DNA from 3 places in the Mesobacillus sp. S13 genome. Region 2 is predicted to be linked to each of the others. Evidence: a T-box and tRNA genes for the amino acid it is inferred to sense, from the RefSeq annotation. Region 2 holds a T-box; the other regions hold tRNA genes.
What was found. The T-box of region 2 lies ahead of serS (serine--tRNA ligase). A T-box ahead of a tRNA ligase gene usually reads a tRNA of that ligase, here a tRNA-Ser.
Positions count from the first base shown of each region.

Region 1: it encodes a tRNA-Ser, which carries the amino acid that the T-box ahead of serS (serine--tRNA ligase) is inferred to sense. The anticodon was not compared.
Region 3: it encodes a tRNA-Ser, which carries the amino acid that the T-box ahead of serS (serine--tRNA ligase) is inferred to sense. The anticodon was not compared.

Region 1 covers NZ_CP084622.1:232,637-240,350, reverse strand. The annotation lists rRNA gene LGO15_RS01360 (16S ribosomal RNA) at 1-1,536, opposite strand, end outside; tRNA gene LGO15_RS01355 (tRNA-Gly) at 1,655-1,728, opposite strand; tRNA gene LGO15_RS01350 (tRNA-Pro) at 1,750-1,826, opposite strand; tRNA gene LGO15_RS01345 (tRNA-Arg) at 1,844-1,920, opposite strand; tRNA gene LGO15_RS01340 (tRNA-Leu) at 1,984-2,069, opposite strand; tRNA gene LGO15_RS01335 (tRNA-Leu) at 2,128-2,212, opposite strand; tRNA gene LGO15_RS01330 (tRNA-Lys) at 2,282-2,357, opposite strand; tRNA gene LGO15_RS01325 (tRNA-Gln) at 2,364-2,438, opposite strand; tRNA gene LGO15_RS01320 (tRNA-Asp) at 2,446-2,521, opposite strand; tRNA gene LGO15_RS01315 (tRNA-Glu) at 2,547-2,621, opposite strand; tRNA gene LGO15_RS01310 (tRNA-Ser) at 2,636-2,726, opposite strand; tRNA gene LGO15_RS01305 (tRNA-Asn) at 2,743-2,817, opposite strand; gene LGO15_RS01300 (SprT family protein) at 3,083-3,556, opposite strand; gene cmpA (cortex morphogenetic protein CmpA) at 3,652-3,771, shown strand; gene LGO15_RS01290 (Tex family protein) at 3,803-5,971, opposite strand; gene LGO15_RS01285 (PP2C family serine/threonine-protein phosphatase) at 6,160-6,759, opposite strand; gene sigB (RNA polymerase sigma factor SigB) at 6,756-7,550, opposite strand; gene rsbW (anti-sigma B factor RsbW) at 7,528-7,714, opposite strand, start outside.
Region 2 covers NZ_CP084622.1:16,763-24,476, reverse strand. The annotation lists gene LGO15_RS00100 (hypothetical protein) at 118-330, shown strand; gene serS (serine--tRNA ligase) at 463-1,743, opposite strand; T-box leader at 1,808-2,026, opposite strand; gene pdxT (pyridoxal 5'-phosphate synthase glutaminase subunit PdxT) at 2,081-2,671, opposite strand; gene pdxS (pyridoxal 5'-phosphate synthase lyase subunit PdxS) at 2,683-3,564, opposite strand; gene LGO15_RS00080 (serine hydrolase) at 3,715-5,019, opposite strand; gene guaB (IMP dehydrogenase) at 5,355-6,821, opposite strand; gene LGO15_RS00070 (YaaC family protein) at 6,933-7,714, shown strand, end outside.
Region 3 covers NZ_CP084622.1:3,758,415-3,766,128, forward strand. The annotation lists gene glgB (1,4-alpha-glucan branching protein GlgB) at 1-1,161, opposite strand, end outside; tRNA gene LGO15_RS19160 (tRNA-Glu) at 2,297-2,368, opposite strand; tRNA gene LGO15_RS19165 (tRNA-Ser) at 2,372-2,462, opposite strand; tRNA gene LGO15_RS19170 (tRNA-Asn) at 2,470-2,544, opposite strand; tRNA gene LGO15_RS19175 (tRNA-Ile) at 2,558-2,631, opposite strand; tRNA gene LGO15_RS19180 (tRNA-Gly) at 2,635-2,708, opposite strand; tRNA gene LGO15_RS19185 (tRNA-His) at 2,721-2,793, opposite strand; tRNA gene LGO15_RS19190 (tRNA-Phe) at 2,833-2,905, opposite strand; tRNA gene LGO15_RS19195 (tRNA-Asp) at 3,052-3,127, opposite strand; tRNA gene LGO15_RS19200 (tRNA-Met) at 3,131-3,204, opposite strand; tRNA gene LGO15_RS19205 (tRNA-Ser) at 3,223-3,315, opposite strand; tRNA gene LGO15_RS19210 (tRNA-Ile) at 3,335-3,411, opposite strand; tRNA gene LGO15_RS19215 (tRNA-Met) at 3,451-3,527, opposite strand; tRNA gene LGO15_RS19220 (tRNA-Ala) at 3,549-3,624, opposite strand; tRNA gene LGO15_RS19225 (tRNA-Pro) at 3,642-3,718, opposite strand; tRNA gene LGO15_RS19230 (tRNA-Arg) at 3,736-3,812, opposite strand; tRNA gene LGO15_RS19235 (tRNA-Leu) at 3,838-3,926, opposite strand; tRNA gene LGO15_RS19240 (tRNA-Gly) at 3,937-4,011, opposite strand; tRNA gene LGO15_RS19245 (tRNA-Leu) at 4,034-4,118, opposite strand; tRNA gene LGO15_RS19250 (tRNA-Lys) at 4,137-4,212, opposite strand; tRNA gene LGO15_RS19255 (tRNA-Thr) at 4,223-4,295, opposite strand; tRNA gene LGO15_RS19260 (tRNA-Val) at 4,311-4,386, opposite strand; rRNA gene rrf (5S ribosomal RNA) at 4,398-4,513, opposite strand; rRNA gene LGO15_RS19270 (23S ribosomal RNA) at 4,661-7,595, opposite strand.

The DNA of each region.
Region 1 (7,714 bases), 220 kb from region 2:
AGCCGCACCTTCCGATACGGCTACCTTGTTACGACTTCACCCCAATCATCTGTCCCACCTTAGGCGGCTGGCTCCAAAAGGTTACCCCACCGACTTCGGGTGTTACAAACTCTCGTGGTGTGACGGGCGGTGTGTACAAGGCCCGGGAACGTATTCACCGCGGCATGCTGATCCGCGATTACTAGCGATTCCGGCTTCATGCAGGCGAGTTGCAGCCTGCAATCCGAACTGAGAATGGATTTATGGGATTGGCTCGACCTCGCGGTTTTGCAGCCCTTTGTTCCATCCATTGTAGCACGTGTGTAGCCCAGGTCATAAGGGGCATGATGATTTGACGTCATCCCCACCTTCCTCCGGTTTGTCACCGGCAGTCACCTTAGAGTGCCCAACTGAATGCTGGCAACTAAGATCAAGGGTTGCGCTCGTTGCGGGACTTAACCCAACATCTCACGACACGAGCTGACGACAACCATGCACCACCTGTCACTCTGTCCCCCGAAGGGGAACGCCCTATCTCTAGGGTTGTCAGAGGATGTCAAGACCTGGTAAGGTTCTTCGCGTTGCTTCGAATTAAACCACATGCTCCACCGCTTGTGCGGGCCCCCGTCAATTCCTTTGAGTTTCAGCCTTGCGGCCGTACTCCCCAGGCGGAGTGCTTAATGCGTTTGCTGCAGCACTAAAGGGCGGAAACCCTCTAACACTTAGCACTCATCGTTTACGGCGTGGACTACCAGGGTATCTAATCCTGTTCGCTCCCCACGCTTTCGCGCCTCAGCGTCAGTTACAGACCAGAGAGCCGCCTTCGCCACTGGTGTTCCTCCACATCTCTACGCATTTCACCGCTACACGTGGAATTCCGCTCTCCTCTTCTGCACTCAAGTTCCCCAGTTTCCAATGACCCTCCCCGGTTGAGCCGGGGGCTTTCACATCAGACTTAAGGAACCGCCTGCGCGCGCTTTACGCCCAATAATTCCGGACAACGCTTGCCACCTACGTATTACCGCGGCTGCTGGCACGTAGTTAGCCGTGGCTTTCTGGTCAGGTACCGTCAAGGTACCGGCAGTTACTCCGGTACTTGTTCTTCCCTGACAACAGAGCTTTACGACCCGAAGGCCTTCATCGCTCACGCGGCGTTGCTCCGTCAGACTTTCGTCCATTGCGGAAGATTCCCTACTGCTGCCTCCCGTAGGAGTCTGGGCCGTGTCTCAGTCCCAGTGTGGCCGATCACCCTCTCAGGTCGGCTACGCATCGTTGCCTTGGTGAGCCGTTACCTCACCAACTAGCTAATGCGCCGCGGGCCCATCTGTAAGTGACAGCCGAAACCGTCTTTCAGCTTTCCCTCATGTGAGGGAAAGGATTATCCGGTATTAGCTCCGGTTTCCCGAAGTTATCCCAGTCTTACAGGCAGGTTGCCCACGTGTTACTCACCCGTCCGCCGCTGATCTTCAAAAGCAAGCTAATGAAGATCCGCTCGACTTGCATGTATTAGGCACGCCGCCAGCGTTCGTCCTGAGCCAGGATCAAACTCTCCAAGAAAGAGTTATGAGTTAGCTCATAAAGTTAAAACGTTGGCTCATGTTCTTCTATAATAGAAGCCATGATAATTTATTGTTTGTTGACGCTTGTTTGTTTAGTTTTCAAAGAGCAATGAAATTGGAGCGGGTGAAGAGAATCGAACTCTCATCATCAGCTTGGAAGGCTGAGGTTTTACCACTAAACTACACCCGCATATAAAGTTGAATTGCTGAATGGTCGGGAAGACAGGATTCGAACCTGCGACCCCTTGGTCCCAAACCAAGTGCTCTACCAAGCTGAGCTACTCCCCGTTATTGAAGAAAAATAATGGCGCGCCCGAAAGGAGTCGAACCCATAACCTTCTGATCCGTAGTCAGACGCTCTATCCAATTGAGCTACGGGCGCATATAGTATTGATAGCAACTTTTATATATTATCACACCCGATAAAGGATGTCAATAACTTTTTTGGTGCGGCCGAGAGGACTTGAACCTCCACGGGGTTGCCCCCACTAGGCCCTCAACCTAGCGCGTCTGCCATTCCGCCACGACCGCATAACATGACAGGTTTAAATCTTAACTGATTCAAGCACATTAATCAACAGGTAATTAATGGTGCGGGTGAAGGGAGTCGAACCCCCACGCCTTGCGGCGCCAGATCCTAAGTCTGGTGCGTCTGCCAATTCCGCCACACCCGCATATTCACATTGTTCCTTTTTTCGCTGGAGCGAATTAAGGAAGATTATTTCGCTAGTGCGAAAATATCATGGTGAGCCATGAAGGACTCGAACCTTCGACCCTCTGATTAAAAGTCAGATGCTCTACCGACTGAGCTAATGGCTCAAAAAATGGCTGGGCTAGCTGGATTCGAACCAACGCATGACGGAGTCAAAGTCCGTTGCCTTACCGCTTGGCTATAGCCCAATAAAAATGGCGGTCCCGACCGGGATCGAACCGGCGATCTCCTGCGTGACAGGCAGGCATGTTAACCGCTACACCACGGGACCAGAGGAAATATCATATGTTTTAAAATGGTGACCCCTACGGGATTCGAACCCGTGTTACCGCCGTGAAAGGGCGGTGTCTTAACCGCTTGACCAAGGGGCCATATTAAAAGGTTCTGGCGGAGAAGGAGGGATTTGAACCCTCGCGCCGGTTACCCGACCTACACCCTTAGCAGGGGCGCCTCTTCAGCCTCTTGAGTACTTCCCCATACCTTTAAAATTAATGGCTCCGCAGGTAGGATTCGAACCTACGACCGCTCGGTTAACAGCCGAGTGCTCTACCACTGAGCTACTGCGGAAAAATAGTATTTGTTCTTTCAAAAGTTACCCTTAGCCGACTGTCCTCATCTCAGGACGCTTATCCAAGAAGCGGCTCGATGAGTACAACTCGCAGTAAAATCGGAGATGATATCGCTCGTTGCTCTACCACTGAGCTACTGCGGAATAACTTTATTTTTTTGTGCCGTTGTCTTATCGACTCTTACTATTATAGGGAGGTGCCCACTAAAAGTCAAGGGTGTTTTAAATAAGTTTTTCATTTCTTTTTTAGAAGCCTACAAAGCCTTATTCTACAGTCATTTCTTTTACTTTTATCAGCTTTCCTCGGCATTTTCCACACACATATTTCGAGGTATTGATAGATCTTTTGCGGCGATAGATCAACTTACATTCGCTGCACTGATAATAAATGAATTTCTGTTTCACCCTTCTTTTCTTTTCTTCCGGAAGCACTGAACAAAATCTCGGGGCATCTACCTTTTTCAACAAATCTCTAAAGTCTTTATCGCGATGCTTGTATCCTTTTCCTTCTATATGAAGGTGGTAATGGCATAGCTCATGTTTGATAATCCCAATGAGTTCAGCTTCACCCAGCTGCTCAAAATACTTTTTATTAATTTCGATATTGTGGCTGCTTAGCATGTATCGTCCGCCGGTTGTCCGGAGTCTGGGGTTGAAGAATGCTTTATGCCGGAATGGTTTCTGGAAGTATTCCTTGGAAATCAACACGACAAGATCGTGTAATTCTTGATCAGTCATCTGCAAAACGCCTGCCTTTTAAAGAAACATGACAACCTATTATAGCATATATTAATGTTACCTTTTAACGTATTATCTTAAGGAGGTATTGCTCTATGCCTGTCTGGTTTCAAAATCAAATGAAACGAGCCTTCTATGAGAAAAACAGATATCAAATCAAACTTCTAAACCAATGTTGGTACTTTTATAGAAAGAAACATGGGTCAAATGATTAAAAGACTGCAGGGTCTCCTGCAGTCTTTTGTATTATGCCTGGTCAGGCTTCAGCATTGTCAAAGCGACTCGACCTTTCTTCTGGTCGACACTATCCACCCAAACAGTAACGACGTCCCCGACGGAGACAATATCAAGGGGGTGTTTTACGAATCGGTTGCTTAGCTTCGAGATATGGACAAGCCCATCTTGTTTTACCCCGATATCAACGAAGGCTCCGAAGTCTACCACATTTCGTACAGTACCTTGAAGTTCCATTCCTGTTTTCAGATCCTCAAGCTTCAATACATCCTTTTTCAATAGCGGTGCTGGAAGCTCATCACGCGGGTCCCGTTCAGGTCTTACAAGTGCATCTATAATATCTTTCAGTGTAAGTTTGCCGATTCCTAATTCATCTGCTGTTTGGTCGATGTTGATTTTTGCGAGAGCATCCTTTAAGGCTGGAGTCCCTAAATCCTTAGATTTAAAGCCAAGGCTCTCGAGTAATTGTTTTACCTCACCGTAACTTTCCGGGTGGATGCCCGTTCGATCTAGAGGTTCCTTTCCATCAATTACACGCAGGAATCCAATTGCCTGTTCATAGGTTTTGGCTCCAAGTCGCGGAATTTTTTTCAGCTGCGTCCTGCTAGTAAACTTTCCTTCTTCCTCACGTTTCTTCACGATGTTATTGGCTACTGTTTTGGAAAGGCCAGATACATACTGCAATAAAGAAGATGAAGCTGTATTTACATTGACTCCTACCTGGTTAACTGCTGTCTCAACAACGAATGTCAGAGATTCAGATAGCTTTTTCTGGCTGACATCATGCTGATACTGGCCAACACCGACGGATTTCGGGTCGATTTTAACAAGTTCAGCAAGTGGGTCCTGCAATCGTCGGGCAATTGAAACCGCGCTTCGCTCTTCAACCTGGTAATTAGGAAATTCTTCACGAGCAAGGTCTGACGCGGAATAGACACTGGCACCCGCTTCATTGACAATGAGATAGTAAATCTCCTTATCCATTTCTTTCAGTATATCCGACACGAATTGTTCCGTTTCCCTGGATGCAGTACCGTTGCCGATTGCAACCATTTCTACGTCATACTCTTTTAGGACCTTAACGAACTTATCCTTAGCTTCCGTATTTTTCGAGCCAGAGGTATGCGGGTAAATGACGCCGATTGAAAGAACTTTTCCCGTTTCATCTACAGCAGCCAACTTGCAGCCTGTTCTGAATGCAGGGTCAACTCCCAGGACCACCTTCCCTTTTAAAGGTGGTTGCAAGAGCAATTTTCGGAGGTTTTCCGAGAAAATATGAATTGCTTGCTCTTCGGCCTTTTCTGTCAGTTCGTTCCTGATCTCACGTTCGATTGATGGCTGAATCAGTCGCTTATATGCATCTTCGATTGCCTCTGTTACTGCAGAAGCTGTGATCGAATGATTTTTAGTAATCCACTTGCGCGTCAAATAGGTCATGATGACATCTGTTTTCGGCTTTATTGATACCCTTAACAGATCTTCTTTTTCACCGCGATTGAGGGCAAGGATTCGATGCGGTACCACTTTATTGACTGGCTCGGAATACTCGTAATACATCTCGTATACATTTTTCTCATCCAGCTCTTCATTTTTCACTGAAGATTCGATAGAGCCAGACTTAAAAGTTTCATTCCGGATCCACTTGCGGCTGTCTGCGTCATCGGAAACAATTTCGGCAACAATGTCTTTCGCACCGGCAAGTGCCTCTTCAATAGATTCTACACCTTTTTCTTCCGATAAAAACTCCTGTGCTTTTTCTTCAAGACTACCGTTTACCGGAAATTCCAGCATCCACTGAGCAAGCGGTTCAAGACCTTTTTCTTTGGCAACAGTCGCTTTCGTCCTTCTTTTTTGCTTGTATGGACGATACAGGTCTTCTACTTCCTGTAGCTTGATTGCTTTTTCGATGCTTACCTTCAATTCGTCCGTCAGTTTCCCTTGTTCTTCAATGAGCCTGATGACTTCCTCTTTGCGCTGTTCTAAATTCTGTATGTATTGCCATCGGTCAACGATGTCACGGATTTGCACTTCATCAAGGGCACCAGTCATTTCCTTTCGGTAACGGGCTATGAACGGTACAGTGTTTCCTTCATCAATTAATGAAATGACACTTTGCACTTGTTTAGCTGTTAACGATTGCTCTTTGGCAATGATTTTTACATATTGATCTTGCTTATCCATTGTTTGAGTCAAGAGACAATCCTCCATAATCTATATTGTTATTACTGTCACTTTATTAGTGTACCAAAACCGCAGGTAGGTTTACAGTTCGGCTTACAACGAAGGGAATATAACCTCCCGGTCGTCAGCACCAACTTTTATTATAGCCCGCTGTTCCCTACCTTAAAAAACAAAAAGAAGCCCACCGGCTAAAGTAGACTTCCTACAATAAAAGTTGCATCATCCATTGAATTAGCATATTCACTCTTGATTTGTTCTGCGATTGCACCAACCGAGCGGTACCCTTTCAAAATCGTTTTAGCGCCGTGGATATTGTCAAAACCGTCTGAGTAAATCAGGAATTTTGATTCTGGCTCATAAACAAATCTCTGGGTGTGGAACACTTGCGGCTTGCCTGATAAATAACCTGTGACTGGCAATGGATATGTCAGCTTGCCATTCGAGGTATAGAGGAAGAAGCGAATGTTTCCTACGCAGCTGTATACAAACTCACGGCTTTCGAAGTAGACTTTGAAGATTGATACAGCGGCCCCCCGCTTTTGCACTAAGACACTGTTGCAGTATTTCATAAGTGTATCAACATCTTCGTGGTGATGTTGCTCTACTACCGAAACCACTGCCGCAGAAGCTTCATGGGCGTACTGCCCGGACCCTAACCCATCAGCAAGTACACAGACAAAATAATCATCAGTCGCTGTATAAAAATAGCTGTCACCGCACTCTATTTTACCTTCTTTGATTGTCTGGTAAGCATAAAGTTCTATTTTGTCTTTCAACTGTTGGATCATGTAATGTACTCCGAGTTGTTGTTTTCCGCATGAATCGCTTCTTGAAGTTTCTTGATCGCTCTTCTTTGAAGTCTCGATACATGCATCTGTGAAATACCAAGCTTGTCTCCTGCCTCTTTCTGGCTGAGGTTGTCAAGGTAGGTATATTGGATAATTAACTTTTCGCGTTCGCTCAGGACATGGAGCACTTTTTCGAGCACCATTCTTTGATTGATTTTTTCATAGCCTTCATCAATGTTTCCAACGATATCCAACAGGGTAACTGTTCCACCGTCAGAATCAGCTTCAATAGAATGGTCAACAGATAATGCCTGGTAGCTTTTGCCCATTTCCATAGCTTCCAACACTTCTTCTTCGGAAACCTGGAGCGCCTCCGCAATTTCATCCACACGTGGTGAGCGGTGCAGCTGGGTGGTCAGGTCTTCGACTGTCGTCTTGATTTTCGGACCTAGCTCCTTTATTCTTCGCGGTACATGGACGCTCCATGTTTTATCTCTTAAAAATCTTTTGATTTCTCCAATGATGGTTGGTACGGCAAATGCCTCAAAGCTTTTACCGAATGTTTCATCGTATCGGCGGATTGCGCCTAAAAGACCAATCATTCCAACCTGGAAAATATCCTCATGGAATGACCTTCCTTTTGAGTACTTTCTCGCGATTGTTTCGACAAGGTTTTGATAGTGAAGAACCAGCTCATTTTGGGCGTCTGCATCCTCATGCAGCTGGTAGGCTTTGATTAACTCATTAATCTCTTCTTTTGGCCTCTGCTTAGGTTGAGATTGTCTCTGCATCTCTCTCCACCTGCTCTCCTTCTCGGTACTTGGTCATAAAGACCGTGACGCCCTCTTTGTGATGGATTCGAACCTCGTCCATCAAGGTTTCGATCAAATACAGTCCCAAGCCTCCTTCGCGAAGGAATTCCACTGAACTATTCTGGTCATAAGGACCAAGTCCC
Region 2 (7,714 bases):
TATTTAAAAACGAGTCAACACTTCTTTAAAAGTTTTTTTCGGACAGGAACGAATCCTGTCCGAAAAGAACAGCGGAAACGCATTGATCAGCTCCGACAAGCGCTGGAGGGCCGACCAGTGAAGTCGTTCTTTGACTTCATTGGCAGGACCGAAATCGAAAAGTATAGCCAACTGCCCAGAAACGCAGAAACTGGAGACTCCGACAAAGAAGCGTTTTTTGCTTCTGCGGGCGGAGTTGAAGTTTCGGAGTTTCTAGGAGGCGACACTGGACAATTCGAAAAGCGGAGGCGACTGCCCAACTCCGACAAGCGTTGGAGGGCCTGCCAGTGAAGTCGCTCTTTGACTTCATTGGCAGGACCGAAACGTCTCGAGGAGTTAGGAGCCGCAGCTAGACAAGCGACTCGAGGAGCTAGGCGTTGGAGCTAGACACTAATCAAAATTTAAACCGCTTATAAATGACACTTATTCGGGAGCAATTACTTCCCTATTGCCCATGTACGGACGCAATACCTCTGGAATGATGACACTTCCGTCAGCCTGCTGGTAGTTCTCGAGAATGGCGGCAACCGTACGGCCGATCGCAAGGCCAGATCCGTTCAGTGTATGCACATGCTCTGGCTTTGCCTTTGCTTCGCGGCGGAAACGAATGTTCGCACGTCTTGCCTGGAAGCCTTCAAAGTTACTGCAAGAAGAGATTTCTCTGAAAGTGCCATAACTTGGGATCCAGACTTCAATGTCATATTTCTTCGCAGCTGTGAAGCCGAGGTCTGCAGAGCACATGCTCAACACTCGGTATGGCAGACCTAATAGCTGAAGCACTTTCTCAGCATGTCCAGTCAGTCTTTCAAGCTCCTCATAAGAATCTTCAGGCTTCACGAACTTCACTAATTCTACTTTGTTGAACTGGTGCTGGCGGATCAAACCGCGCGTATCGCGTCCCGCAGACCCCGCCTCAGAACGGAAACATGCGCTGTATGCTGCATAATTGATCGGAAGCTCGTCTGCAGTCAGGATTTCATCACGGTGCATATTCGTAACAGGTACTTCCGCAGTCGGAATCAAGAAGTAATCTTCACTCTCAATTCGGAATGCATCCTCCTCAAACTTAGGAAGTTGTCCTGTCCCAGTCATGCTTGCACGATTGACCATGTACGGAGGAAGGACTTCCTTGTAGCCATGCTCATCAACATGAAGATCAAGCATGAAGCTGATCAATGCGCGCTCAAGACGTGCTCCCAAGCCTTTGTAAAAAACAAAGCGGCTGCCGGTTACCTTACCAGCACGCTCAAAATCAAGGATTTTCAAATGGTCTGCAACATCCCAATGCGGCTTCGCTTCGAATTCAAAATCACGGATTTCGCCCCATTTGCGAACTTCCACATTATCGTCTTCCGTTTCACCAATCGGCACGCTTTCATGTGGGATATTCGGAATGCTCAGCATCAGGTTTTCTAGCTCTTCTTCTACTTCACGAAGCTGGTCATCCAAAACTTTGATTTTGTCGCCTACCTCCCGCATTTCAGCGATCAAGTGGTCTGCATCCTGCTTTTCGCGCTTCAGCTGCGCAACTTGCTGGGACACTTCATTCCTTCTGCTCTTCAGCTGTTCAGCCTCAAGGATCAATTCCCTGCGCTTCACATCCAGGTCCTCAAACTTGCCGAAATCAGTCATGTCTTCGCCACGGTGCTGCAGCTTCTGTTTTACATCTTCAAAATTCGCTCTTAAATACTTTACGTCTAACACTGCGATTTCCTCCTTTTGATATACAGTAAAAAGCCCTGGATAAAATAAAAAACTCCCGTCCCCAAAAAGGGACGAGAGTTAACCCGCGTTGCCACCCTAGTTGAAAGCAAAAAATGCTTTCCACTCATAAAATAACGGTTTTTACCGAAAGTATTTACTGGCCATTCCTGGCGTTCCATACTCTGCTCGAGGGCGGATTCATTTGCTCCAGACACCGGTTCACACCAACCACCGGTTCTCTTTGGAATGGATACAAGCTACTATTCCCTCTCATCGCTTTTTTACTATCGAATTTTAATTCATAATTTACTACAATTATGTTCACCATGCAAGCAGTTTATGCAAAATTTTCACTCTTAGTCTCCTCGACCATTTTCACAAAGTAGCTCATGAGTCGATAATCATCTGTCAACTCTGGATGGAAGGAACAGCCGAGGAACTGCCCATCACGCGCTGCAACAATCCGGTCATTATGCTTCGCCAGCACTTCGACATTCTCTCCTGCTTCTACAATATGAGGTGCCCTGATAAACACAGCCGAGAAACTTTCAGCAACTCCTGAAATAGCAATGTCAGCTTCAAAGCTTTCGCGCTGGCGTCCGAATGAATTTCGTTCAACCTTTACATCCATGACACCGAGATGCGGCGCATCGTAGCCAACCAAATCATTCGCAAGCAGAATCAGGCCGGCACAAGTCCCAAACATCGCCTTGCCATCCGCGGCAAACTTCTTCAATTCTTCCATAAAACTGTATTTATCAATCAGGCGGCGGATTGTGGTGCTTTCTCCCCCAGGGATAATCAGTCCATCCACTTCAGCGAGCTGTTCAGGACGCTTAATGACAATACCTTCTGCCCCGGATGCCTCAATTGCCCATATATGCTCCCGTACGGCACCCTGAAGGCCAAGTACTCCAATTTTCACCATAGACATTCCCCTTACCAGCCGCGATCCTGCATGCGGGCTTCAGGTGCCAATGATGAAATCTCCATGCCCTTCATCGGAATGCCGAGGCCTTTCGAAATGTTCGCAATCAGTTCGTAATCCTGATAGTGAGTAGTCGCTTCGACGATTGCTTTTGCAAACTTCGCTGGATTATCAGATTTGAAGATACCGGAGCCCACGAATACTCCGTCAGCACCAAGCTGCATCATCAATGCCGCGTCTGCTGGTGTAGCGACACCACCTGCTGCAAAATTCACGACAGGAAGGCGTCCAAGCTGCTTGATTTCAAGCAGAAGCTCATATGGTGCTCCTAGAAGCTTAGCTTCTGTCATTAGTTCTTCCATGTCCATTGCGACGACCTTGCGCACCTGGGCATTAACCTTGCGGATATGACGGACAGCTTCTACGATGTTGCCAGTGCCCGGCTCTCCCTTTGTACGAAGCATGGAGGCTCCTTCTCCGATTCTTCTCGCTGCCTCGCCAAGGTCACGGCATCCGCACACGAAAGGAACTGTATAATCTCTTTTATTCAGGTGAAATTCTTCATCCGCTGGAGTCAGAACTTCACTTTCATCGATATAATCAACGCCCATCGCTTCGAGCACGCGCGCTTCTACGATGTGGCCAATTCGTGCTTTTGCCATAACGGGAATTGTGACAGCACCCATTACCTCTTCAACGATCCTAGGGTCAGCCATTCTTGCTACACCGCCCGCAGCACGTATATCTGAAGGAACACGTTCCAGTGCCATTACGGCCACTGCACCAGCTTCTTCAGCAATCTTAGCCTGCTCGGCATTGACAACATCCATAATGACGCCGCCCTTTTGCATTTCTGCCATACCACGTTTAACACGATCAGTACCTGTCTTCATTCCTTTTCCCCCTTGTCCCTTTTAAAGGATTACTATGTAAGCACTTGCAAATAACTGGAAAATCAGACTTTTTTAGTCGGAATTCAGTTATCCCTATTGAAAATAAACAATAAAAAAGGTTTCCTGTCAAGACAGGAAACCAAACATTATTTAAAACCAGCCCTTGACTGTATCAGCTACTCCACCGAACAAATCTCCGAAGAAACCGCCGATTCCGCGCATCATCAGCACGAACCAGTTTGCCTTTTCGACACTTTCAGCAGCGACAACTGGTACCTGAACTTGCTTTTGTCCTTCTTCTGTTAAAAAGCTGATGTTTTCATCCTTCTTGGACTTAACAGTCATATAGCCAACTTGTTCGCCTTTCTTGATTGGAGCAGTCAGTTCGCCATTTTCATTCAGCTTCTTTTTATCCAGTACAAGTACCGGTTCATATTGTTCCTTTTCACCATTCCTGATTGTCATCGTAATGGCTTTTTTAGATTGAATCTTAACACTGTCTTCCTTTCCTTTTGTTACAGGAAGGGTTTTCTTGCCTTTAATCTGGTGATTCTTTTTCACAAGCTCTTCTTCTGTAAAATTACTGAAAGCAAAGTCGAGGATTTTGCGCGTTTCAGAAAAACGGCTATCCTTGGAGTCTGCCTTCATGATTACAGAAATGAATCTTTGGCCATTTTTCATAGCAGTCGCAGTAAAACCATAGCCTGCAAAATCAGTCGAACCTGTTTTCAAACCGTCTACACCATCATATTGGTAGATAAGACCTGGAAGCATCCAATTAAAGTTCTTGTATTCACGTCCGTCACGGAACTTCAATGCCGGCACACTTGCTGTATCCAGTACCTCTGGATAATCCTTCAGAAGAAGGTAGGCAAGCCTAGCCAGGGAACGTGCTGACATCACATTCTCTTCCTCAGGACCGCCAGCAGGATGTTGTCCTAATAGGTCCCTATTGTTCAAGCCTGAAGAGTTCACGAATTTGTAATCCTTCAATCCTAGTTCAGCAGCTTTTTTATTCATTTTTTCCACATGGTTCTTCTCTGTTCCAGAAAGAACCTCTGCTAGAGCGACGGTTGCTGCATTACCAGAATGGATCGCCATCGCTTCATATAATTCTTTAACTGTATAGTCTTCACCCTGGGTTAATCCTACATTGGATAGGCCTGGTGCAGCAGACAGCTTATGAACATATTCATTGATTTTTACTTTTTGGTCCCATTTTAGCTTTCCTTCTTTTACTGCTTCCAGGACCATATATTCTGTCATCATTTTAGACATGGATGCTACGCCAAGGACGACATCAGAATTTTTCTCGTATAATACTCTTCCAGTATCTGCATCAATCAGCATAGCAGCTTCAGCATCGATACCTAATTGTCCCTCTGCTGCTTCTGCCTTCGGTGAGAATCCGGAAAACATAGTGGTGATCGTTAAGATGAATGCTGCAAAGAACATTGATAGCTGTTTCTGTTTACGATTCAAGACGACTTTCCCTCCAAATTTTTCAATGTAATGGCTGTTTCGCATTAATTGATACTTTCAGACACGCCCTTGCAGCTTACTGGCAAGGAAAGCCTGTGTCGTGCAAGCAGCAACTTTCACGAAAATAACCTAAATAATCTATAAAACTTACATATTTTTTATGCTCAAAAAATCACACCCGTATAGTTTAACATAAAAAAAATGAAAAAAATAGACAGAGAATAGTCACTCTGTCTAATGTAAAATCAGGAAAAAACGACTGGCATACAGGTAAAAAGTCGTAGTTCCTTCTATATTTAACTATAAAATCAGCTCATGGAGTAATTCGGTGCTTCCTTCGTGATCTGGACGTCATGCGGGTGACTTTCCCTTAAACCTGCTCCAGTCATCTTAATGAATTGGGCATTCTCCCTTAATTCCTCGAGATTAGCTGTTCCGCAGTATCCCATGCCTGAACGAATGCCGCCAACAAGTTGATAGATTGTATCTGTAAGCGGCCCTTTATACGGAATCCGGCCTTCTATACCCTCTGGAACGAACTTCTTATTGTCTTCTTGGAAGTAACGATCTTTAGATCCCTTTTCCATCGCTCCAACAGATCCCATTCCGCGATATACTTTGAAGCGTCTTCCTTGATAGATTTCAGTTTCTCCCGGACTTTCACTGACACCCGCAAGCAAACTTCCGAGCATAACAGCATGGCCGCCAGCTGCAAGTGCCTTAACAATATCTCCTGAATATTTGATTCCGCCGTCCGCAATGATTGCCTTGCCGTGCTTTCGAGCTTCTGTCGCACAATCATACACTGCAGTAATTTGCGGAACACCAACACCTGCCACAACCCTCGTTGTACAAATTGAACCTGGTCCGATGCCAACCTTAACGATATCAGCACCTGCTTCTATTAAGTCTCTTGTCGCTTCTGCTGTAGCGACATTTCCAGCAATGATATTCAATTCCGGATAGCTTTCACGGATCTGCCTTACCGTATCAATAACACCCTTTGAGTGACCATGAGCGGTATCGACAACAATCACATCTACATGAGATTTCACAAGCAATTCAACACGTTTCATCGTATCGCCTGTTACACCAACTGCTGCACCGCACAACAAGCGGCCTTGTGAATCCTTCGAAGAGTTCGGAAACTCAATCACTTTTTCAATATCTTTGATGGTGATGAGCCCTTTCAATACGCCTTCGTCATTTACTAGTGGGAGTTTTTCAATCTTATGGCGCTGAAGGATCTTCTCTGCTTCTTCAAGAGTCGTTCCCACTGAAGCTGTCACCAGTTCAGTCTTCGTCATGACATTTTCAATTTTAATGGAGTAATCCTGGATAAAACGCATATCACGGTTGGTGATGATTCCAACAAGCTTCTGTTCTTCTTCATTGTTGACGATTGGGACACCTGAAATTCGGTATTTACCCATCAAATGTTCAGCATCAAATACTTGATGCTCAGGAGTTAGAAAGAATGGATCCGTTATGACTCCACTTTCAGAACGCTTTACTTTATCGACCTGGTCTGCCTGCTGCTCAATCGACATGTTTTTATGTATGACCCCAAGGCCGCCCTGTCTAGCAATCGAAATGGCTAGTTCAGATTCTGTTACAGTATCCATGCCGGCACTGATGATTGGTATATTCAATTTCAGAGTCTCAGTCAGATTGACCTTCAAGCTCACATCCTTTGGCAATACCTCGGATTTGGCAGGCACCAACAGCACATCATCAAACGTTAATCCTTCTTTTGCAAATTTACTTTCCCACATAGTAAATGACCCCCTTTAAGAAAATATTATTTGTAGGTTATCAATTGGTTAAAATACTGTCAAGAAGGTTATTATTTGTTAGACTTTTCAAATAACTTGGAGGTTTTTCATGTGTCTAAGCCTTATAAAGAATGGAACAGCTATACTCTCTTCTTTTCAGCAGAGTATGCACAAGCCTACTTAAAAAAATGCTATCGAAAAATCAACATCGAACAGCCTGACATGAAAAGCTTCGAAAACTGTTATCCCTTTATGTATTATCTCGAACATGGGAAGCTTTACTATGAACAGGCAGAAAAATCTCCGCTGGCTATCCAGCCTATCCTGCTCTTTTATGGACTTGTCCATCTTATAAAAGCATGCATCCTGACAGTTGAACCTGATTACCCTGAAACCACATCTGTGCTAGCGCATGGTGTCTCTACAAGGAAAAGGAAAAAACAACAATACAGCTTCACAGAAGATGAAGTGAAATTCCAAAAGAATGGATTGTTCTCCCTAATGGCAGAAAAGATGTTCCACATGAAACAATTGGAAGGTGAAAAAGCCACAATGGGAGATGTGATGGAGCTGATTCCAGAATTGTCCGGCATTTATTCTGACTTGAGAGGAAAACAAAATTTTGAAATCGTCACAGCTGCCGATTCTGGTTTTGCTATGCCTAAATCAATCATTGACCATTTCCATATGACAGAGAATCGCTTTAAAGAATTCTTTCAAACGAAATTCGCTGCTCCGGTTACATTTATAGACGATTCTAGCGTAATCGAATTTCAAGCGAACCTGAAGGGTATAACTGAACCCATAAAGTACAATCTAGAAGAACAGCATTACGTATTCCCTTTGAAAAAAAGTGACCTATTTCTATTCCCAGAACTGCTGCTGCACTATCT
Region 3 (7,714 bases), 1.1 Mb from region 2:
TTCCTCCATATACTTCAAAGTGTCATTCATCCAGCCCATATTCCACTTGTATGTAAATCCAAGACCGCCATACTCGACAGGCCCTGTCACCTGAGGCCAGTCAGTCGAATCTTCCGCAATCATCATTGCTCCTGGTTCATACTCCTTGACTGCTTTGTTGAGCTTTTTTAAAAAATCTACTCCAAACTGGTTCGCTGCCTGGATTGAGTTAGGCCAATAAATGATATTGGCCACCGCATCCACCCTAAAGCCATCAATATGATATTTTTCTAGCCAGAAAAGTGCACTAGAAATCAGGAAACTCTGGACCTCATTTTTACCTAGGTCGAAATTAGCGGTTCCCCAAACATGGTTCTCCCGATCATTCTCTCGCTGATATTCATACACATAGCTGCCATCAAATTGATACAGCCCGTGAGCATCCTTGCAAAAATGACCCGGAATCCAATCCAGGATGACCCCAATGCCGTTTTGGTGGCACTTATCAACGAAGTACATGAAATCATGAGGTGCTCCATATCGGCTCGTAACCGAAAAATAACCAGTAGATTGATAGCCCCAGGAGATGTCGAGCGGATGCTCAGTTAGAGGCAATAATTCTATATGTGTGTATCCGTGAGAAAGAATATATGGAATCAACTCATCAACAAGCTCACGATATGTAAGGAACTTTCCATCCTCATGCTTCTTCCAAGAACCCACATGCAGTTCATAGATGAACATCGGCTCACCGAGTGTGCTCCTCTTTTCACGTTTTTGCAGCCATTTCTGATCATTCCATTTGTAGCCATCCAATGAGTAGACAATAGATGCTGTATTCGGCCTTACTTCCGAAAAAAATGCATAAGGGTCAGATTTGAGCAACCGCTCACCCGACGCAGTCACAATCTCATATTTATAAATGGCACCAGTCAGATCTCCTTCGAGAGAGAGCTGCCAGACCCCCTCCTGATTGACTTTATGAAACTCATATCCGTCTGCAACCCAATGATTAAAATCGCCCGCAAGCCTCACGTGCATCGCCTTCGGAGCCCACACACAAAATCGAGTATATGTTCCAGTTTCCGTTTTCATGACATGTGCTCCAAATAAATTGTGACTCTGGAACAGATTCCCTTCATGAAACAGATGCAATTCAAACTCTGTAGGATTGATCACCATTGCCGTCCACCTGCCTTTGTAAAAACTAAAAAACTGCCTATTTCAGTAGTATTCTAGTTACCAGAAGGAATTCCTTGTAAACATTTTTTTAATATTTCGACAATAACACTCAAGAATACGCTCCATTCGACAAACACACATAAATGACAGCGCTTCAATGTACTAAATCTTCCAATTACGCGAATTTTGGAGAACGAAAGTTAAAAATGAATAATGATTCATTAGAAAGATTTGTTGAATTTATTAGGTTTGATAGAGGGAACAGGAGAAAAAATGTTATTGATTGATAACGTTTTCATATTATTGAGGAAGTGACTATAGTTGTTTGAGTTGTTTGAGTTGTTTGAGTTGTTTGAGTTGTTTGAGTTGTTTGAGGTTGTAACTAATATGGATCTAGCAGTACAGATTGGGGCATGGATAGCTAGGTGGATCATTTGATTGGATGTTAAGATATGCTTATTGTATGGCTTGATTCTCGCTTCTTCAGCCATTAGACAAATCACTTTCAATGCTTTATATATGTTACGAGTTCTTCCCTTTCTATCCTGGACCGGGCACTTATCTCTTTATGTTACCGGTTTTGACCATGGACCTCCTAACCGGGCATATATCTACTCTTTATGTTACCGGTCTTGACCCTGGACCTTATAACCGGGCACATATCTCTTCTTTATGTTACCGGTTTTGACCATGGACCTCCTAACCGGGCACATATCTCTTCTTTATGTTACCGGTTTTGACCATGGACCTCCTAACCGGGCACATATCTCTTCTTTATGTTACCGGTTTTGGCCGTGGACCTTATAACCGGGCACATATCTCTTCTTTATGTTACCGGTTTTGACCGTGGACCTTATAACCGGGCACATATCTCTTCTTTATGTTACCGGTTTTGACCGTGGACCTCATCACCAGGCACATATCTCTTCTGTTTGTTACTAATTTTTGCTTATACCTCTGAACGGGCAATGATATACTAGTTCCTTCTTGAATATTTTACCTTCTTTTTAGTCTAGGCTGCTTGATGTATTGATCAAATAGCCATTTAAAAGTACCTTTGAATCAATTACCTGGCTTCCTAGATTATATGGACATAAAAAAAAGCTGTTAGCAAATTTGCTAACAGCTTTCCTTATGACCCCTACGGGATTCGAACCCGTGTTACCGCCGTGAAAGGGCGGTGTCTTAACCGCTTGACCAAGGGGCCTTATGGCGGAGAAGGAGGGATTTGAACCCTCGCGCCGGTTACCCGACCTACACCCTTAGCAGGGGCGCCTCTTCAGCCTCTTGAGTACTTCCCCATAAAAATGGCTCCGCAGGTAGGATTCGAACCTACGACCGCTCGGTTAACAGCCGAGTGCTCTACCACTGAGCTACTGCGGAATAATATAAAAAATGGGCCTAAGTGGACTCGAACCACCGACCTCACGCTTATCAGGCGTGCGCTCTAACCAGCTGAGCTATAGGCCCTTATGGAGCGGGTGAAGAGAATCGAACTCTCATCATCAGCTTGGAAGGCTGAGGTTTTACCACTAAACTACACCCGCATATAAAAAAGGGGCGACTGATGGGAATCGAACCCACGAATGTCGGAACCACAATCCGATGCGTTAACCACTTCGCCACAATCGCCATATCTATAATTGTATATCCATTTTAAATTAAATAAGGTGGCTCAGGACGGAATCGAACCGCCGACACAAGGATTTTCAGTCCTTTGCTCTACCGACTGAGCTACTGAGCCACTATAATATTGCATCTCAAACTTTTACTTATTTAGGGCCTTTGCTCGAATGACATTCGGTCTTTCTCGCAGATTGCCGCAGAAGCTTATTCAGGAAGTGAGCAATCTGCTCTACCGACTGAACTACTAAGCAAAAAAAATAAAAATGGCGGTCCCGACCGGGATCGAACCGGCGATCTCCTGCGTGACAGGCAGGCATGTTAACCGCTACACCACGGGACCAGATTGCGGGGGCAGGATTTGAACCTGCGACCTTCGGGTTATGAGCCCGACGAGCTACCGGACTGCTCCACCCCGCGACGATATTAATTAAATTATGGAGGAGGTAGAGGGATTCGAACCCCCGCGCGGTGTTACCCGCCTGTCGGTTTTCAAGACCGATCCCTTCAGCCAGACTTGGGTATACCTCCGTATGAAAATCAAGTAAAATGGTGGACCTTGTAGGACTCGAACCTACGACCGGACGGTTATGAGCCGTCTGCTCTAACCAGCTGAGCTAAAGGTCCAGGATATCCTAGATTGAATAGGTTCAACCAGATTAAAATTGGTAGCGGCGGAGGGGATCGAACCCCCGACCTTACGGGTATGAACCGTACGCTCTAGCCAGCTGAGCTACACCGCCAAATTATTATTGTAAGTTATATGGTGGAGCCTAGCGGGATCGAACCGCTGACCTCCTGCGTGCAAGGCAGGCGCTCTCCCAGCTGAGCTAAGGCCCCATATAATATAAGTAGCATGGTCGGGAAGACAGGATTCGAACCTGCGACCCCTTGGTCCCAAACCAAGTGCTCTACCAAGCTGAGCTACTCCCCGATAAAGAGAAAATATAATGGCGCGCCCGAAAGGAGTCGAACCCATAACCTTCTGATCCGTAGTCAGACGCTCTATCCAATTGAGCTACGGGCGCATATTTAGTACATTAGCTAACTTGGTGGTGCCGAGGACCGGAATCGAACCGGTACGGTAGTCACCTACCGCAGGATTTTAAGTCCTGTGCGTCTGCCAGTTCCGCCACCCCGGCTAAGGAACTATGGAGCGGAAGACGGGATTCGAACCCGCGACCCCAACCTTGGCAAGGTTGTATTCTACCACTGAACTACTTCCGCATTATTTTTTTAAAAAAAGAAATGGTGCGGGTGAAGGGAGTCGAACCCCCACGCCTTGCGGCGCCAGATCCTAAGTCTGGTGCGTCTGCCAATTCCGCCACACCCGCATACTATTTCAAGAAAAATGGTGAGCCATGAAGGACTCGAACCTTCGACCCTCTGATTAAAAGTCAGATGCTCTACCGACTGAGCTAATGGCTCGTACAAAAGGTGCCGGCAAGAGGACTTGAACCCCCAACCTACTGATTACAAGTCAGTTGCTCTACCAATTGAGCTACACCGGCATGGTGAGTAAATAATGGTGGAGGATGACGGGATCGAACCGCCGACCCTCTGCTTGTAAGGCAGATGCTCTCCCAGCTGAGCTAATCCTCCATTTTGAAACTGCCCGGCGACGTCCTACTCTCACAGGGGGAAACCCCCAACTACCATCGGCGCTGAGAAGCTTAACTTCCGTGTTCGGTATGGGAACGGGTGTGACCTTCTCGCTATCGTCACCAGACATTTTTTTGAAGACAATATCTATTATACTGTCTTTTATACATTTTGCAAGAGAAATTTTAAAAAGTTTTTCACTTAATGAAAAGCTTTTATTCCCTCAAAACTAGATAATGTGTAAGAAGAATTTCAAGAAGAACGAATGATCAATTTGGTTAAGTCCTCGAACGATTAGTATCAGTCAGCTCCACACGTCACCGCGCTTCCACCTCTGACCTATCAACCTGATCATCTTTCAGGGTTCTTACTAGCTTGCGCTATGGGAAATCTCATCTTGAGGGGGGCTTCATGCTTAGATGCTTTCAGCACTTATCCCGTCCGCACATAGCTACCCAGCGATGCCTTTGGCAAGACAACTGGTACACCAGCGGTGCGTCCATCCCGGTCCTCTCGTACTAAGGACAGCTCCTCTCAAATTTCCTGCGCCCACGACGGATAGGGACCGAACTGTCTCACGACGTTCTGAACCCAGCTCGCGTACCGCTTTAATGGGCGAACAGCCCAACCCTTGGGACCGACTACAGCCCCAGGATGCGATGAGCCGACATCGAGGTGCCAAACCTCCCCGTCGATGTGGACTCTTGGGGGAGATAAGCCTGTTATCCCCGGGGTAGCTTTTATCCGTTGAGCGATGGCCCTTCCATGCGGAACCACCGGATCACTAAGCCCGACTTTCGTCCCTGCTCGACTTGTAGGTCTCGCAGTCAAGCTCCCTTGTGCCTTTACACTCTGCGAATGATTTCCAACCATTCTGAGGGAACCTTTGGGCGCCTCCGTTACTCTTTAGGAGGCGACCGCCCCAGTCAAACTGCCCACCTGACACTGTCTCCCGCCCCGATCAGGGGCGTGGGTTAGAATTTCAATACAGCCAGGGTAGTATCCCACCGACGCCTCCACCGAAGCTGGCGCTCCGGTTTCTCAGGCTCCTACCTATCCTGTACAAGCTGTACCAAAATTCAATATCAGGCTACAGTAAAGCTCCACGGGGTCTTTCCGTCCTGTCGCGGGTAACCTGCATCTTCACAGGTACTATAATTTCACCGAGTCTCTCGTTGAGACAGTGCCCAGATCGTTACGCCTTTCGTGCGGGTCGGAACTTACCCGACAAGGAATTTCGCTACCTTAGGACCGTTATAGTTACGGCCGCCGTTTACTGGGGCTTCGATTCAGAGCTTCGCGTGAGCTAACCCCTCCTCTTAACCTTCCAGCACCGGGCAGGCGTCAGCCCCTATACTTCGCCTTGCGGCTTCGCAGAGACCTGTGTTTTTGCTAAACAGTCGCCTGGGCCTATTCACTGCGGCTCATCCGGGCTATTCACCCAAATGAGCACCCCTTCTCCCGAAGTTACGGGGTCATTTTGCCGAGTTCCTTAACGAGAGTTCTCTCGCTCACCTTAGGATTCTCTCCTCGCCTACCTGTGTCGGTTTGCGGTACGGGCACCTTTTATCTCGCTAGAGGCTTTTCTTGGCAGTGTGGAATCAGGAACTTCGGTACTATATTTCCCTCGCTGTCACAGCTCAGCCTTCACGCAAGCGGGATTTGCCTCACTTGCAGCCTAACTGCTTAGACGCGCATATCCAACAGCGCGCTTACCCTATCCTCCTGCGTCCCCCCGTCGCTCAAACGATAAAGAGGTGGTACAGGAATATCAACCTGTTGTCCATCGCCTACGCCTTTCGGCCTCGGCTTAGGTCCCGACTAACCCTGAGAGGACGAGCCTTCCTCAGGAAACCTTAGGCATTCGGTGGATGGGATTCTCACCCATCTTTCGCTACTCATACCGGCATTCTCACTTCTAAGCGCTCCACCAGTCCTTACGGTCTGACTTCAACGCCCTTAGAACGCTCTCCTACCACTGACATCTAAGATGTCAATCCACAGCTTCGGTGATACGTTTAGCCCCGGTACATTTTCGGCGCAGAGTCACTCGACCAGTGAGCTATTACGCACTCTTTAAATGGTGGCTGCTTCTAAGCCAACATCCTGGTTGTCTAAGCAACTCCACATCCTTTTCCACTTAACGTATACTTTGGGACCTTAGCTGGTGGTCTGGGCTGTTTCCCTTTTGACTACGGATCTTATCACTCGCAGTCTGACTCCCACGGATAAGTCTTTGGCATTCGGAGTTTGTCTGAATTCGGTAACCCGATGAGGGCCCCTAGTCCAAACAGTGCTCTACCTCCAAGACTCTTACAACGTGAGGCTAGCCCTAAAGCTATTTCGGAGAGAACCAGCTATCTCCAAGTTCGATTGGAATTTCTCCGCTACCCACACCTCATCCCCGCACTTTTCAACGTGCGTGGGTTCGGGCCTCCAGTTGGTGTTACCCAACCTTCACCCTGGACATGGGTAGATCACCTGGTTTCGGGTCTACGACCACATACTCATTCGCCCTATTCAGACTCGCTTTCGCTGCGGCTCCGTCTTCTCAACTTAACCTTGCATGTAATCGTAACTCGCCGGTTCATTCTACAAAAGGCACGCCATCACCCATGAACGGGCTCTGACTACTTGTAGGCACACGGTTTCAGGATCTCTTTCACTCCCCTTCCGGGGTGCTTTTCACCTTTCCCTCACGGTACTGGTTCACTATCGGTCACTAGGGAGTATTTAGCCTTGGGAGATGGTCCTCCCAGCTTCCGACGGGATTTCTCGTGTCCCGCCGTACTCAGGATCCACTCAGGAGGGAACGAAGTTTCAACTACAGGGTTTTTACCTTCTCTGACGGGCCTTTCCAGACCACTTCATCTACCCCGTTCCTTTGTAACTCCATGTAGAGTGTCCTACAACCCCAAGAGGCAAGCCTCTTGGTTTGGGCTATGTCCCGTTTCGCTCGCCGCTACTCAGGGAATCGCGTTTGCTTTCTCTTCCTCCGGGTACTTAGATGTTTCAGTTCCCCGGGTCTGCCTTCAATACCCTATGTATTCAGGTAAAGATACTGTTCCATTACGAACAGTGGGTTTCCCCATTCGGAAATCTCCGGATCAAAGCTTACTTACAGCTCCCCGAAGCATATCGGTGTTAGTCCCGTCCTTCATCGGCTCCTAGTGCCAAGGCATCCACCGTGCGCCCTTTCTAACTTAACCTAAAAGGTCATTTCTCTAATTGAATAGAGAGAAAACTAAAATGGCGATCACTCGGTTTTTCTTGGTTCTTCTTACTTACGATTATCTAGTTTTCAAGGAACAAAAAAGCTTTGAGAGAA